One region of the Rhodococcus sp. NPDC056960 genome, then DNA from elsewhere that is predicted to be linked to it. Evidence: riboswitches for the same ligand, from Rfam matches in the RefSeq annotation. Region 1 holds a riboswitch; the other holds the start of a gene.
The links. Region 1 has a riboswitch for S-adenosylmethionine ahead of ACFTWF_RS06785 (putative leader peptide). Riboswitches for the same ligand answer to the same signal wherever they lie in the genome.

Region 1 (5,401 bases):
CGTGGTTCCTGTGGACGCCGAGTCGACGGCGATGCTCACCGGGTCGGACGGCAGCAGGAACAGCACGGCGAACGACACGGTGAACGTCGCCCACAGCACGGCGACCGCCTGCAGAACCCGGAGTCCGAGGTAGCGAATCATGGCTCAGCGTCCGCTGATCCAGGTGTCGAAGAACTGGAGCCGGGCCGAGGCCTCGAACTTCAGGTTCTGCACGGTCGGGCCCGCGCCGATCGCCTGCGACAGCTCCACCGTCGGGATCCACAGACCGTTGCCCAGCACCTGCTGCTGGGCGTCGGCGAGGAGTGCGCTCCGCTCGGCGGTGTCGGTGGTGGCCAGCTGCTTCGCCAGCACGTCGTCGAGCGCGGGAATCGCGTTCCGGCTGTTCAGGTTGCGACCCTCGAGACCGAACTGGGTGCGCAGGATGTCACCGTCGGCGCGAGTGCTGTTGTAGTAGGTGGCGTCGAAGTCCTTCGAATTCTGGCGGGCGGTGGCTTCCGGGGTGGACACGAGGTCCAGTTGCAGATCGACGCCCACCTCCTTCAGCTGCTGCTGCACCAGTTCGAGGATGGCCTGGTTGCCGGCGAACACCGAACTGAACAGAACCGGGAAACCGAGCTTCTGGCCACCCTTCTCGCGGATGCCGTCGGCGCCGGGCATCCAGCCGGCCTGATCCAGAATCGATTTCGCCTTTTCCGGGTCGTACGTCACGTCCGGCAGGGCGACGTATCCCGGGGTGCGGCTCGCCAGCGTGCCGGTGGCGGGCTTGAAATTGGGGCCGAGCACGGTGTCGACCAGTTCCTGCCGGTTGATCGCCGGGACCAGCGCGCTGCGGACGACGGGGTCGACGAGCGGTCCGCGGGTCACGTTGGGCTGGAAGCCGAACGGGGTCCCGGGATTCGACGTGGTGAGCACCCGTCCGCCCGCGCCCTCGATCTGCGGGGCGTCCTGCGGCAACGCGTCGCTGATCGCGTCCAGCTGTCCCGAGGACAGGCTGCCCGTGCGGACACCGGATTCGGGGACGACGCTGAACTCGATGGTGTCCAGGTAGGCCTCGCCGTCGTGGCCGAACACGTCGGAGCCCCAGTCGTATCCGGCACGCTTGGCCAGGGTGACGGATTTGTCCTGCTGGTAGTCGGCGTATGTGAACGGTCCGGTACCCGAGATGTCGCCGGTGCAACGCTCTTCGGCGGACTTCGCGACGGAACTGTCGGACAGGATGCCGAGCTGCGGGGTGGACGACGCCTGCAGGAACTGCGCGTTGGGTGCGGCGAAGTCGACCTGCGCGGTCAGCGGGTCGACGACGGTGGTGCCGGTGTACCCGGTGAGATAGCTGGCGGCCAGTGCGGCCTTGGCCCCGGTGAGGGTGTTGACGACGGCGTCGAGGTTCTTCTTCACCGAGTCCGCGGTGAAAGGTGTTCCGTCGCTGAACGTCACTCCGTCCTTCAGGTGGAACGTGAAGGAGGACGCGTCGGCGTCGGTGTCCCAGCTCTCGGCCAGCCACGGCTTCAGTTCGCCCGTCTCCGGGTCCTGATCGGTGAGCGAGTCCACCACCTGACGAGCCACGTAGATCGTCTGGTTCGTGCCCGACTGTGCGGGGTCTGCGCACGTGGGTGCCTGGGACAGGCCGTAGCGGAGGGTGCCGCCGGGCTGCGGCGGTCCCGCATCCGCCGCGGTGGAACTGCCGGAACCGCCACCGCACGCGGTGAGCGCCGTGGCCAGCACGGCGGCGGCGCCGATTCCCGCGGCGATGCGGGCACCGCCGCGGGAGGACGAGGACAAAGGTACTGAGGGCACCGAGAACTCCGTGATCTCGAAGAAGTGCCGTGCGCGCTGCCCGTCGTAGGGGCAGCGCTCACGCGCACAGGAAGGTGAAAGGCACCGGATCCGAGGCGGATGCGGTGTGACGAACCGGAACCCCGAGGTGGCGGGGTGGCGGGTCAGCTGAAACAGATGGAGGTGGACAGCCGGCAGAGATCGACGTGCAGGCGCCCCCAGGCGCTCACGAAGCCTTCGGTCAACATGGTTCCTCCATCGATCCCGGCGGTAGCACCCGCACCCGCAGGACGGGGGGTTGCTGCGACGTCAACGAGCCAGGTCTCTCGGTCGCTCTGGATGGTCGTTACCGAGTGTAAGAGATCGTCGGTCGCCGCGCCACACGGGCCCCGGCTACCCGGTGGCCTGCCGGGGTGGAAGCTCCCGCCGCGACAGCGGGGGCCGGAGACCGAGGTGCTCGCGCAGGGTCGAACCTTCGTATTCCGTTCGGTACGAACCACGCTCCTGCAATTCGGGTACCAGCAGGTCGACGATGTCGTCGAGTCCGGTGGGCACCAGGTACGGCGAAATATTGAAGCCGTCCGTCGCTCCGCTGCGCACCCAGCGGGTGAGTTCGTCGGCGACCTGATCGGGTGTGCCGGCGAAACCGGAACGCTGGGTGGTGGCGATCGCGACCTGGCGCAGCGACAGGTTCTGCGCCTCGGCCAGGGCACGCCATTCCCGCGCGATGGCGAGCGGATCCTTCCCGTCTCGCGCCGCCCCGCGGGTGACGGAGATCGGTGCTGGGACCGGATCGAATTCGGGCAGTGGACCGTCGGGGTCCCGATCGGACAGGTCGCGACCCCACACCTGCCCGACCAGCGACAGAGCCGTCTGGCCGGTGTACTGGCCTTCGAGGACCCAGCGGACCTTCTCCTCGACCTCGGATGCCGTCTCCGCGAGCACGATCTGCGTGCCCGGCAGAATCTTCACGTCGTCCTCGGGGCGTCCGGCACGGCGCAGTCTCGCCCGGATGTCCTCGGCGAAGGCGAGCGCGTCGTCGAAATGAGTTCCGTGCCGGGAGAAGATCACCTCGGCGCGGCCGGCCGCGAAGTCGCGGCCCGCCGGGGAGTCGCCGGCCTGGAAGATGACGGGGTGGCCCTGGGCACTGCGCGGCAGGGTCGGGGTGATCGCGACGTCGAATTGCGACGTCCGGCGCGTCACCTGCTGCACTCCGTCCGGGGCCACCCACGTCGGCGCGTCGGTGCTCGTCGCGACCGCGTCGTCGGCCCACGCATCCCAGATCGCGCGAGCGGTGTCGAGGAACTGGCCGGCCCTCTCGTACCGGTCCAAGTGGTCGAGGAAGCCGCCGCGGCGGAAGTTCTCGCCGGTCCAGGCATTGTCCGTGGTGACGGCGTTCCAGCCGGCCCGGCCACCGGACAGCAGGTCCAGCCCGGACAGCCGCCGGGCGAGGTCGGCAGGCTCGTTGTAGGTGGTGTTCTGGGTGGCCACCAACCCGATGTGCCGGGTGATGCCGGCAAGCGCCGCGAGTTGGGTGATCGCGTCCGGGCGGCCGACGATGTCGAGATCGAGGATCTTGCCGCCCTGTTCCCGCAGGCGCAGGCCCTCACCGAGGAAGAAGGCGTCGAACAGGCCCCGCTCGGCGGTCAGGGCGACCCGACGGAACGTCTCGAAGTCGATCTGCGAACCGCTCGACGGGTCCGACCAGATGGTGGTGTGGTTGACACCCTGGAAGAAGACACCGAAATGCACCTGGGCGCCGGGTCTGGCGTACGAATTGTCGGTCATGGTCTCCACAACCTTTCAGCGAGAGGAGTCTTCGAGGCGCTCCGCCCGGAAGCGGTTGACGGGACGGTCGAGGCCGAGCGTGCCGCGCAGGGTCGCACCGGGAACGGGACGGTGGGCGGCACCGGCGCGCAGAAGTGCCGGGATCACGTACCGCGCCAGCACCGGAAGATCCTCGTCGACGACAGCGGGATGCAGTCGCACACCGTCGACGTGCGCATCCAGTGCGCGCAGCAGTTCCACCAGCCCGGAGGCCTCGCCCGCGAACGACAGCCGCCCGCACGGCGGGGCGGGCGTGGTGGCGCCGAGTGCCACGTCGAGTTCGGCGAACACGAGCGCCGCCCCGCGGTCCTTCGCCCGTGCGGCGGCGTCGGCGATGTCACCGGGTGTAGCCCCGGACACCAGCACCACGTCGACCTGGGACGGATCGGTCCGGCCGTCGAGTCCGAACACCACCAGTTGCCCCTGCGGCGGTCGCGGCACGATGGCCGGGCCCTTCACCGAGTACGTGTCGCCCCGGAAGTCGACGTAGTGCAGTCGGTCTCGGTCGACGAAACGACCGGTCGCGTAGTCGCGGATCACCGCGTCGTCTTCCCAGGAGTCCCACAGGTTCCGGACCACCGTGATCGCGTCCCGCTCCTCCCGGGCGAGGTCGGCGGGTGCGGTGACTGCAGATCGTCCCAGTGCGTCCGCGACCCGGGGGTCGGTGTCGCGGGAGGCGATCCAGCCGCCGCGACCGCGCGATGCGTAGTCGAGTGTCGCGAGCTGGGAGGACGTGTGGAACGGCTCGGCGTACGTCGTGCCGACCACCGGTACCAGGCCGATCGTGCTCGTGGTCGCGGCGACGAACGCCGCGCGGTTCACCGCGTCGATCCGGCCCACGGGTCCCCCGTCGGCGCCGGGCGGCAGAAGCGAGTCGTCGAACGTGGCGAACGTGAATCCGGCGTTCTCGGCCGCCGCGACCCGGTCCGCCACGGTGTGCCCGGTCAACAACCGGTCGGGTGAATGACCGGCTCGCCGCCACGCTTCGGGATGGGCGCCTTCGCCGTCGAGTTCGATACCCAGAAAGAGGCTCATGCGTGTCCCTCCACGGTGTGCGCCGCGAGAGGGCGGCTCGGAATGGCCGCGCGCAACGCGGGGGCCACCTCGGCCTGGAACAGCTCGAGGCTTTCGCGGTGCTGCTTGTCGGTGCCGACACGGTCGGCGCTCAGGTGGATCACCTCGTGGCCGAACTGCTCGTGGTAGCGCTGCACCTTGTCGATCACCTGCTGCGGGCTGCCGATCAGTGCCGAACTGCGTTCCACGAAGTCCTCGACCGTCTCGAACACCACCGGAAGTCCTGCCCTGCGGGCGAAGTCGAGGCGGGCGGCGTGGATCGGCCGCCACAGGTCGAGCGCGTCCTGCGAGTTCGGTGTGACGTAGAACCCGGCGGTTCCGGCACCGACGAGGGCGTCGGCGGGTTCGTGACCGTAGTGCGCCCACCGTTCGCGGTAGTGCCGGACCAGCTCGGCGTACGAATCGATGGGGTAGGTGACGTTGGCCGAGAAGATCGGATCACCGTAGCGGGCAGCGAGATCTACCGATTCCGTGCTCGTCGCGCTGCCGTGCCAGATCCGGATCCGCGGCTGCAACGGGCGCGGTAGCGCGACCGCGTGGTCGAGAGACGGCCGGAACGTGCCCTCCCACGTCACGTCCTCGCTCTCCCACAACTGCCGGAACAGTTCGTAGCCTTCGCGATTGCGATCCCACTGATTCTCCGGGGTGACGTGGAACAGCTCCGCCTGCGCCGTTCCGTTCCCCTTGCCGATGATGAGTTGCAGTCGGCCGCCCGACAGGTTGTCCA
Region 2 (5,401 bases), on a different contig from region 1:
GTTGCCGATCGTGAACGCTGCCATCAACGCGATCAGCAGCGTCTTGCGGGGCACCCGCGCGGTCAGGGCCGCGATGAGCGGCGCACCGACGACCACGCCCAGCGCGTACGCCGAGATGACGTGCCCGGCGATCGGCTCGGTGATGCCGAGGCTCGACGCCATCTCGGGCAACAGGCCCATCGCCACGAACTCGGTGGTCCCGATCCCGAAGCCGCCGAGAGCCAGCGCGATCATGGCGAGCGTGCGGACGGACGGATGCTGGGCGACGACACCGACGGGACCGGACGGGCGGGCAGGCGCGGAAGTAGTCACGAAGAAGAGTCAACGACCGCACCCCGGGATCTCTTCCCGCGTCCGCCGTGGGGTGAGCACACTCACTTCCCCGGCGCACCTCCCCGGGAGACGACGAACGGGACGCCCCGACGTGGGGAGCGTCCCGTTCCGTACTGCCGTCGTGCGGTGTCTACTGCTCGGCGATCGCCTTCTGGAGATTGATGTCCAGCGTGCCGAGGAACTCCTCGGTGGTGAGGTAGCCCTGGTCGCCGCCGACCAGCATCGCGAGGTCCTTGGTCATCTGGCCGCCCTCGACGGTCCTGATGACCACGTCTTCGAGTTCCTGCGCGAAGCCGATGACGTCGGGGGTGTTGTCCAGCTTGCCGCGGTGTTCGAGTCCACGGGTCCACGCGAAGATCGACGCGATGGGGTTGGTGGACGTCGGCTTGCCCTGCTGGTGCTGACGGTAGTGACGCGTCACGGTGCCGTGCGCGGCCTCCGCCTCACACGTCTTTCCGTCCGGGGTCAGCAGCACGGAGGTCATGAGACCCAGCGAACCGAAGCCCTGCGCGACGGTGTCGGACTGGACGTCGCCGTCGTAGTTCTTGCAGGCCCAGACGTAGCCGCCCTCCCACTTGAGCGCCGACGCGACCATGTCGTCGATGAGGCGGTGCTCGTAGGTGAGGCCCGCCGCGTCGAACTCCGGCTTGAATTCGGTCTCGTAGACGTGCTGGAAGATGTCCTTGAACGCGCCGTCGTACGCCTTGAGGATGGTGTTCTTCGTCGACAGGTACACCGGGTAGTTCTGCTGCAGGCCGTAGTTGAGCGAGGCGCGCGCGAAGTCCTCGATGGACTTGGTGAAGTTGTACTGACCCTGGACGACGCCGCCGCCCTCGGGGAAGTTCACCAGTTCGTGCTCGATCGGCTCGCTGCCGTCCTCGGGCGTGTAGGTGATCATCACCTTGCCGGGACCGGGGACCTTGAAGTCGGTGGCGCGGTACTGGTCACCGAAGGCGTGACGGCCGATGATGATCGGCTTGGTCCAGCCCGGAACCAATCGCGGAACGTTGGAGATGATGATCGGCGCGCGGAAGATCGTGCCACCGAGGATGTTGCGGATCGTGCCGTTGGGCGACCGCCACATCTTCTTGAGGCCGAACTCCTCGACGCGCGCCTCGTCCGGGGTGATGGTCGCGCACTTGACGCCGACGCCGTGCTTCTTGATCGCGTTGGCGGCGTCGACGGTCACCTGGTCGTCGGTCTCGTCCCGGTACTCGATGCCGAGGTCGTAGTACTCCAGATTCACATCCAGGTAAGGATGGATCAGCTTGTCTTTGATGAACTGCCAGATGATGCGTGTCATCTCGTCGCCGTCGAGTTCGACGACGGTGCCCTCAACCTTGATCTTGGACATGGGTGCTTCGCGTCCTCCTAGGAAGATTCCCTGGTTACACGGTTGCGGGCGCACTTCCTGAGTGGGTCCGCGAACGGTTCGCTTATCAAACGTAGACGGTCACAGCGGCCCCTGGGAGACCGCGCTTTAACAAGACAAGCGTACTGCTATGCGCCGGGCCCGCAACCCACGGGGCGCCGGAAGCCACCCCTACCGACGGGTAACTTTTGCCTGCTCGTGGCCCTGATCGGTGCCGTTTCCGGTCGTTCGACCCCAGCCGCTAAGATTCACCACAGGTCATGAGTGCCAGCAACGAGCCCCGGCTAGCTGGCCGGCAACCCTCCACCGCGGTGGGGTGCCCCGGGTGATGACCTGGTTCCCTGATTCATACAACAGTCGGGTGACAAGCGCGGGTCCGACATCGGAGGTTCATGATGTGTTGTTGTTGTCGTAGATAGACCCCAGACAAGCCCTGCGCGCGAACGGACAGCTCGTCGTCCGCGCCTCGTCAGACCACTGGAGTAGACAGCACATGACCGAGAACTGGTCGTTCGAGACCAAGCAGATCCACGCCGGGCAGACGTCCGACGCGACCACCAAGGCGCGGGCGCTGCCGATCTACCAGACCACCTCGTACACGTTCGACAGCACCGATCACGCTGCCGCGCTGTTCGGTCTGGCCGAACCGGGCAACATCTACACCCGCATCATGAACCCCACGCAGGACGCGGTCGAGCAGCGCATCGCGGCCCTCGAAGGCGGCGTCGCCGCGCTTCTGCTCGCGTCGGGTCAGGCCGCCGAGACGTTCGCGATCCTGAACCTCGCCGAGGCCGGCGACCACATCGTCTCCAGCCCGCGGCTCTACGGCGGCACGTACAACCTCTTCCACTACTCGCTGCCCAAGCTCGGCATCGAGGTCTCGTTCGTCGACGACCCCGACGACCTCGAGCAGTGGCGCGCCGCCGTCCGCCCCAACACGAAGGCGTTCTACGGCGAGACCATCTCCAACCCGCGCAACGACGTCCTCGACCTGCCCGGCATCTCCGGGGTCGCGCATCAGCACGGCATCCCGCTGATCGTCGACAACACGGTGGCCACCCCCTACCTGATCCGACCCCTCGAGCACGGCGCGGACATCGTGGTGCACTCCGCCACCAAGTACCTCGGCGGGCACGGCACCGCGATCGCCGGGGTCATCGTCGACGGCGGCACGTTCGACTGGACCCAGGGCCGCCACAGCAACTTCACCACGCCCGACCCGAGCTACCACGGTGTCGTCTTCTCCGAACTCGGACCGCCCGCGTTCGCCCTCAAGGCACGCGTGCAGCTGCTGCGCGACCTCGGCTCGGCGGTCTCCCCGTTCAACGCGTTCCTCATCGCGCAGGGCCTCGAGACCCTCAGCCTGCGCATGGAACGCCACGTGTCGAACGCGACCGCGGTCGCCGAGTACCTCGACGCCCGGCCGGATGTCGTATCCGTCGGATACGCCGGGCTCACGTCCTCGCCCTGGCACGAGCGGGCGAAGCAGATCGCCCCGAGAGGCGCGGGCGCCATCGTGACGTTCGAGCTCGCCGGCGGCATCGACGCGGGCAAGAAGTTCGTCAACGCGCTCACCCTGCACAGCCACGTCGCGAACATCGGCGACGTCCGGTCACTGGTGATCCACCCGGCGTCCACCACGCACTCCCAGCTGACCCCCGAGGAGCAGGCCGCGAGCGGCGTCACTCCCGGACTGGTCCGGCTGGCTGTCGGCATCGAAGGGATCGACGACATCATCGCCGATATCGAGACCGGACTTACGGCGGCGGCATCTTGACAGTGAGCGCAATACAGAACCTGCCCGTGGCGGACGGACGTCTCGGCACCCTGGACATCGGCCCCCTCGAACTCGAGAGCGGAGAGGTCCTCCCCTCGGTGACGCTCGCCGTGCAGCGGTGGGGTGAGCTGTCCCCGAACCGGGACAACGTGGTGCTCGTCGAGCACGCCCTCACCGGTGACTCCCACGTCACCGGACCCGTCACCGACGAGCACCCCTCCCCCGGCTGGTGGACGGGAATGGTCGGGCCCGGCGCGCCGATCGACACCGACGAGTGGTGTGTCGTCGCCACCAACGTCCTGGGTGGCTGCCGCGGCACCACCGGTCCCGGTTCGATCGCCGAGGACGGTCGCCCGTGGGGCAGCCGCTTCCCGGAGATCTCCATCCGCGACCAGATCGCCGCCGAGAAGAAGTTCACCGACCTGCTGGGCATCGAGAAGCTGGCGTCCGTCGTCGGTGGTTCGATGGGCGGAATGCGCGCACTCGAGTGGGCCGTGACCTACCCGGACCGGATCGCGTCCGCGCTCGTCCTCGCCGTCGGCGCCCGCGCGACCGCCGACCAGATCGGCACGCAGACCACCCAGATCGAGGCCATCACCAGCGACCCCGACTGGCAGGGCGGCGACTACCACGGCACCGGCCGGATCCCGCGCTCCGGATTGCGCATCGCCCGGCGGATCGCGCACCTCACGTACCGCACCGAGAGCGAGCTCGACTCCCGGTTCGCGAACTCTCCGCAGGACGACGAGGACCCGTGGCGCGGCGGACGGTACTCCGTCGAGAGCTACCTCCAGCACCAGGCGGACAAGCTGGTCGGCCGGTTCGATCCGGGCACCTATGTACTCCTGTCGGAGGCCATGAACCGCCACGACGTGGGCCGCGGTCGCGGTGGTATCGCCGCCGCACTGAGCACGATCACCGCACCCGTGATCGTCGGCGGAGTCGACTCCGACCGCCTCTACCCGATCCGCCTGCAGGAGGATCTGGCCGACGACATCCCCACGTGCGACGGCCTGCGGGTCCTCAATTCACGGGACGGCCACGACGGGTTCCTCACCGAGGCCGCGGCGGTCGCGAAGCTGCTGTCCGAAACGATGCAGCTGGCACGCGCCGGGCGCTGACCCCGGCGCGGGACGACGCCCGCTCGGACCGCTAGTCGGTGCCGAGCGGGTCGATCGACACGGCCAGCCACACGATCGCGCCGCCGACGGCCACGAGTGCGCCCACGTCGAAAGGCTTGCTGCGCACCGCGAGCAGCCCCACCCGCTCCGACGGCATCGTCAACCGGAAGACCGCCGCCAGGAGGGTGGCGACGCCGAACACGAAGGCTCCTCGCCGCCACCGATCCGCGAGCACGAACCCGACGGCCACCACGATGACGACGAGGACTGCCAGCATCGGCAGGTTCTTCTTCGCGAACTGCCCCCAGTCGGCCATCTCAGCCGAGAGACGCTGCGACACGCTCGGCCCGCTCCACGACGTTGGTCAGCAGGAAGGCCCGGGTGAGCGGTCCGACACCACCGGGGTTCGGCGACAGGAAACCGGCGACCTCGGCGACGTCCGCCGCCACGTCGCCGCGCAGTCCGTCCTCGGTGCGGCTCACACCCACGTCGAGTACCGCCGCGCCGGGCTTGACCATGTCGGCCGTCACCAGCCCGGGGACACCGGCCGCCGCGATCACGATGTCGGCGCGGCGCACCTCGGCGGCGAGATCCCGCGTCTTGGTGTGACAGAGGGTGACGGTGGCGTTTTCGCTGCGCCGGGTGAACAGCAGACCGATCGGCCGGCCGACCGTGATTCCGCGGCCGACCACGACGACGTTCGCGCCCGCGATCGGCACCTCGTAGCGGCGCAGCAGGTGCAGGATTCCGCGCGGCGTGCACGGCAGCGGCGCTTCCTTGCCGAGCACCAGCCGGCCC

Region 2: another riboswitch for S-adenosylmethionine. It lies ahead of ACFTWF_RS09365 (bifunctional o-acetylhomoserine/o-acetylserine sulfhydrylase); the one in region 1 lies ahead of ACFTWF_RS06785 (putative leader peptide).

Annotation. Positions count from the first base shown of each region.
Region 1 is NZ_JBHURF010000003.1:325,337-330,737, reverse strand. Features, by position in the region: gene ACFTWF_RS06795 (ABC transporter permease) at 1-141, opposite strand, end outside; gene ACFTWF_RS06790 (ABC transporter substrate-binding protein) at 145-1,794, opposite strand; gene ACFTWF_RS06785 (putative leader peptide) at 1,938-2,021, opposite strand; SAM riboswitch class I at 2,026-2,119, opposite strand; gene ACFTWF_RS06780 (NtaA/DmoA family FMN-dependent monooxygenase) at 2,167-3,561, opposite strand; gene ACFTWF_RS06775 (LLM class flavin-dependent oxidoreductase) at 3,577-4,635, opposite strand; gene ACFTWF_RS06770 (LLM class flavin-dependent oxidoreductase) at 4,632-5,401, opposite strand, start outside.
Region 2 is NZ_JBHURF010000005.1:54,984-60,384, forward strand. Features, by position in the region: gene ACFTWF_RS09355 (MFS transporter) at 1-312, opposite strand, end outside; gene ACFTWF_RS09360 (NADP-dependent isocitrate dehydrogenase) at 464-1,687, opposite strand; SAM riboswitch class IV at 1,962-2,082, shown strand; gene ACFTWF_RS09365 (bifunctional o-acetylhomoserine/o-acetylserine sulfhydrylase) at 2,199-3,482, shown strand; gene ACFTWF_RS09370 (homoserine O-acetyltransferase) at 3,479-4,603, shown strand; gene ACFTWF_RS09375 (DUF3017 domain-containing protein) at 4,635-4,919, opposite strand; gene ACFTWF_RS09380 (bifunctional methylenetetrahydrofolate dehydrogenase/methenyltetrahydrofolate cyclohydrolase) at 4,921-5,401, opposite strand, start outside.